One region of the Streptomyces nogalater genome, then DNA from elsewhere that is predicted to be linked to it. Evidence: riboswitches for the same ligand, from Rfam matches in the RefSeq annotation. Region 1 holds a riboswitch; the other holds the start of a gene.

Evidence for each region. Region 1 has a riboswitch for glycine ahead of gcvP (aminomethyl-transferring glycine dehydrogenase). Riboswitches for the same ligand answer to the same signal wherever they lie in the genome.
Region 2: it holds a riboswitch for glycine, as region 1 does, so the genes downstream of both, gcvT (glycine cleavage system aminomethyltransferase GcvT) here and gcvP (aminomethyl-transferring glycine dehydrogenase) in region 1, are expected to answer to the same signal.

The regions. Positions count from the first base shown of each region.
Region 1 is NZ_BAAASM010000044.1:10,857-13,243, forward strand. It holds gene ABD350_RS27550 (PRC-barrel domain-containing protein) at 435-806, opposite strand; glycine riboswitch at 926-1,021, shown strand; gene gcvP (aminomethyl-transferring glycine dehydrogenase) at 1,196-2,387, shown strand, end outside.
Region 2 is NZ_BAAASM010000074.1:36,626-39,012, forward strand. It holds gene gcvH (glycine cleavage system protein GcvH) at 1-235, opposite strand, end outside; gene gcvT (glycine cleavage system aminomethyltransferase GcvT) at 372-1,490, opposite strand; glycine riboswitch at 1,532-1,645, opposite strand; glycine riboswitch at 1,646-1,750, opposite strand; gene ABD350_RS35850 (AAA family ATPase) at 1,928-2,387, shown strand, end outside.

The DNA.
Region 1 (2,387 bases):
TCCGGGTTGCGGAAGAGATCCTCGCCTGGGGAGGGGGTCGTGCTCCGGGGCATGGCCGAGGGCGGGGGAGGTTCGCGCTTGGCGTGGGCCTGTGTGCTGGAAGTGGTCGGTGCCTGAAACGCGGTCCGGGTGGGGAAGAGGGGCACGCTCAGGCGGTGGACCGTGCTTCGGAGATGGCCGAAGGCGGGGGGGTGCGTGTGTATCGGAAGCGGCCGGCGCTTGGAACGTGGCCCGGCTTACGGAAGGGGCTCCCACCCAGGGAGGGGCCCCGGGCTGGGGGCGGGCCTCGTTCGGGTCGGGGCCTGGGGGCGGCATGGGGATGGGCCTTGGAGGGTGGCCGCGGCCGGGGGCCGGGGGCCGGGGTGGCCGTGGTTGGGACAGGGGCAGGACTATGTCGCGGGCGGGGAGACGTGCTGGGGGAGGGGGAGGGCGGGTCAGGTTTCTTCCGAGCCTGCCAGTCTGCCGAAGTCGTGGTCCGGGAGCGGGGGAGGGGAGGCCGCGTCGAGGCCGTAGTGGTGGTAGAGCTGGAGTTCCTGCTCGGGGGAGAGGTGGCGGCCCACGCCGAAGTCGGGGGCGTCCTTGATCAGGGCGCGGTCGAAGGGGACGCGCAGCGTGCCGTCGACGAGTTCGCTGGGCCCCAGGGGCACCAAGACGTCCCGGGAGAACAGGCCGGTGCGTACGGCCGCCCACTCGGGCACGCCGGTCGCGTCGTCCAGGTACACCTCGTCGATCGTGCCGATCTTGGCGCCCTCGCGGTCGAACGCCTTGCGGCCGATCAGGCTGCGCGGATCGATGTCGGTCTGCACGGTCCCTCTCCCTCCACGTGGTCGCAACTCATCCGTAAGCACTACGAAAGAGCACATTGGGGGAGGCGGCCACTTGAAGGCTGCCCCATTGACCCCGCTGGTAGGCTGACAGCGGCTGCTGACCCCGCGCGGGAGAGTCCTCCGACCCACCTCGGAGGCGCCGAAGGAGCAACTCCTCCCCGGAATCTCTCAGGCTCACGTACCGCACGGACGAGGTCACTCTGGAAAGCAGGGCGGGCGTCGACGGCTCCCGCCCTCACCGACGGTGAAAGCCGGTGCCCGCGGGCGTCCGGTGAAGCTCTCAGGTGCAGATGACAGAGGGGGAGGCCGTCGGGGTACCCGCGCCGGGGTGCCCCTCGCAGGTCGCGTCAGACCAGGAGGCCTCCGCAATGACCGCCCATCGCATTCCGCTCTCCGAACTCGAAGCGGGCACCCCGTTCGAGCAGCGCCACATCGGGCCCGACCAGGAGGCGCGGGCCAAGATGCTCGCGCAGGTCGGGTACGGCTCGCTGGACGAGCTGACCGCCGCCGCGGTCCCGGATGTGATCAAGAACGCCGACTCCCTGGACCTGCCGGGCGCCCGCACCGAGGCCGAGGTGCTCGCCGAACTGCGTTCGCTCGCCGACCGCAACCAGGTCCTGCGCTCCATGATCGGCCTGGGCTACCACGGCACCTTCACCCCGCCCGTCATCCTGCGCAACGTCATGGAGAACCCCGCCTGGTACACGGCCTACACGCCGTACCAGCCGGAGATCTCCCAGGGCCGTCTGGAGGCCCTGCTGAACTTCCAGACGATGGTCGCCGAGCTGACCGGGCTGCCCACCTCCGGCGCCTCCCTGCTGGACGAGGGCACGGCCGCCGCCGAGGCGATGGCCCTGTCCCGGCGCATGGGCAAGAACAAGAAGGGCCTGTTCCTGGTCGACGCGGACGCGCTGCCGCAGACCATCGCCGTGATCGAGACCCGTGCCGAGCCGACCGGCGTGGAGGTCGTCGTCGCCGACCTGTCCGCCGGCATCCCCGCGGAGATCGCCGAGCGCGAGATCAACGGTGTGCTGATCCAGTACCCGGGCGCCTCCGGTGCCGTACGGGACCTCAAGCCCGTCATCGACCAGGCGCACGAGTTGGGCGCCCTGGTGACCGTGGCCGCCGACCTGCTCGCCCTGACCCTGCTGACCTCGCCGGGTGAGCTGGGCGCGGACATCGCCGTAGGCACCACCCAGCGCTTCGGCGTGCCCATGGGCTTCGGCGGCCCGCACGCCGGCTACATGGCCGTACACGAGAAGTTCGCGCGCAGCCTGCCCGGCCGCCTGGTCGGCGTCTCCGTCGACGTCGACGGCCACAAGGCCTACCGGCTCGCGCTGCAGACCCGTGAGCAGCACATCCGCCGGGAGAAGGCCACCAGCAACATCTGTACCGCGCAGGTGCTGCTCGCCGTGATGGCCGGCATGTACGCCGTCTACCACGGTCCCGAGGGGCTGCAGACCATCGCGCGGCGTACGCACCGCTACGCCACCCTCCTCGCCGAGGGCCTGAAGGCCGCCGGTGTCGAGGTCGTCCACGGCGCGTTCTTCGACACGGTCA
Region 2 (2,387 bases), on a different contig from region 1:
CGGTGACCTCACCGGTGACCGGCGAGTACAGGTCGGACACCGACTTCGTCGACTCCAGCTCGCCGCAGGTCTCGCCCGCGGACACCGTGGAGCCGGCCTCGGGGAGCTGGACGAAGACGACATCGCCGAGCGCGTTGGCCGCGTGCTCCGTGATGCCGACCGTCGAGACGCCGTCCTCGGCGTCCGACAGCCACTCGTGCTCCTTGCTGTAGCGCAGCTGCTGGGGGTTGCTCATGGCCTGAATTCTCCTGTACGCGCGGGAGTGATGGTGACGGGGGGACTAGAGAAACCGCTGGTGAGCGGGCGAATGTGCGCAGGGTCACGCGCCGCCCTGGGGCCGGGGGCCCCGGGCCGGTGCGCGCGCCCGGCGGTTACTTCCGGCGCTTGTAGAACGGCAGCGCCACGACCTGGTACGGCTCGTGGGTGCCCCGGATGTCCACGCCGACGCCCTCGGTGCCCGGCGCCGCGTACGCCGCGTCGACGTAGGCCATGGCGATCGGCTTGCCCAGGGTGGGGGAGGGGGCGCCGGAGGTGACCTCGCCGATCACCTCGCCGCCGGCCACCACGGCGTACCCGGCGCGCGGCACCCGGCGGCCCTCGGCGACCAGCCCGACCAGGACCCGGGGCGGGTTCTGCTCCGCCCGGGCGGCGGCCTCGGCGAGTGCCGCGCGGCCCACGAAGTCGCCCTCCTTGTCGAACTTGACCACGCGGCCCAGCCCGGCGTCGAAGGGGGTCAGGGAGGTGGTCAGCTCGTGCCCGTACAGCGGCATGCCCGCCTCCAGGCGCAGCGTGTCCCGGCAGGACAGCCCGCACGGGACCAGACCGACGCCCTCGCCGGCCTCGGTCAGCGCCTGCCACAGCGCCACGGCGTGCTCCGGCTTCACGAACAGCTCGAAGCCGTCCTCGCCGGTGTACCCCGTGCGGGCGATCAGCGCCGGGACGCCGGCGACCGTGCCGGGCAGCCCGGCGTAGTACTTCAGGCCGTCCAGGTCGGCGTCGGTCAGGGACTTCAGGATGCCGGGGGACTCGGGGCCCTGCACGGCGATCAGCGCGTAGGCGTCCCGGTCGTCGCGGACCTCGGCGGCGAACCCGGCCGCACGCTCGGTGAGGGCGTCCAGCACCACCTGGGCGTTGGAGGCGTTGGCGACGACCAGGTACTCGGTCTCGGCCGGCCGGTAGACGATCAGGTCGTCCAGGATGCCGCCGTCGGCCTGGCAGATCATGGTGTAGCGGGCGCGGCCGACGCCGACGGAGGCGATGTTGCCGACCAGGGCGTGGTTCAGGAAGGCGGCGGCGTCGGCGCCGGTCACGGTGATCTCGCCCATGTGGGAGAGGTCGAACAGACCGGCCCGGGTGCGCACGGCGGTGTGCTCGTCCCGCTCGGAGCCGTAGCGCAGGGGCATGTCCCAGCCGGCGAAGTCGGTCATCGTCGCGCCCAGCGAGCGGTGCACGGCGTCGAGCGCGGTATGACGGAGTTCGGTACTGCTCATCGGTCGGTCGTCTCCCAGGGCAAAGGACGGGCGAGGAACGTTCCTCCCCATCTGTCATCGGAACCTGAGAGGTTCGCCGCCACCGCCACGGGGACGATCACGGCTTGCACCTTGGGTGGAGCCGCCGGCGACGGCGGCCCGCTTTTCAGATGTGCCTCGCCCGCGCGGTAACGGGGCCTGAGAGATTCAAGGGAGGGACTTGCTCCTTCGGCGCCCCAGGCGGCCCCGAGGGGGCCCGGGAACTCTCCCGCGCGGATTCAAACGGCCGGTATGCAGTTGGCGGGCTCATCATTGCACGCCGCACCCCGGCCATCCAGAGCCCACCGCTTGTGACCGACCTGTGGCCGTACCCGCATGAACCGCCGGGCCTTGTCCATTACCTTCCCTTTACATAGAACGGGCATGGGATCGACCAAGCCCCTGGGAGGACGATCACGGTGAACAGGACCTCGGCCTACGCCGCCCACGCCGGCCTCGCGGTGCCGGGACAGCCCTCCGCTGCGGCCCGCGAGCGCGGCGCGGACCGCCCCGCGCCGGTCGTCCGCGATCTGCGCGACCGGGCCGGCCGCAGCCCGCACGCCCTGCTCTTCGGCCCCCGCGACCTGGTGGTCGTCACCGGCCTGCCCGGCAGCGGCAAGTCCACCCTGATGCGCCGCGCGGTCACCGGCCGCCGCGTCGACTCCCAGGACACCCGGGACCGCTGGCAGGCCCGCCTCCCCGGCTTCCTGCCCTACGCGCTCTACCGCCCCCTGGTCCGCCTCGCCCACTACACCGGCCTGCGCCGGGCCCTGCGCACCGGGGAGGGGCTCGTCGTGCACGACTGCGGCACCCAGCCGTGGGTGCGCGCCTGGCTGGCCCGCGCGGCCCGGCGCCGGGGCGGCACCCTGCACCTGCTCC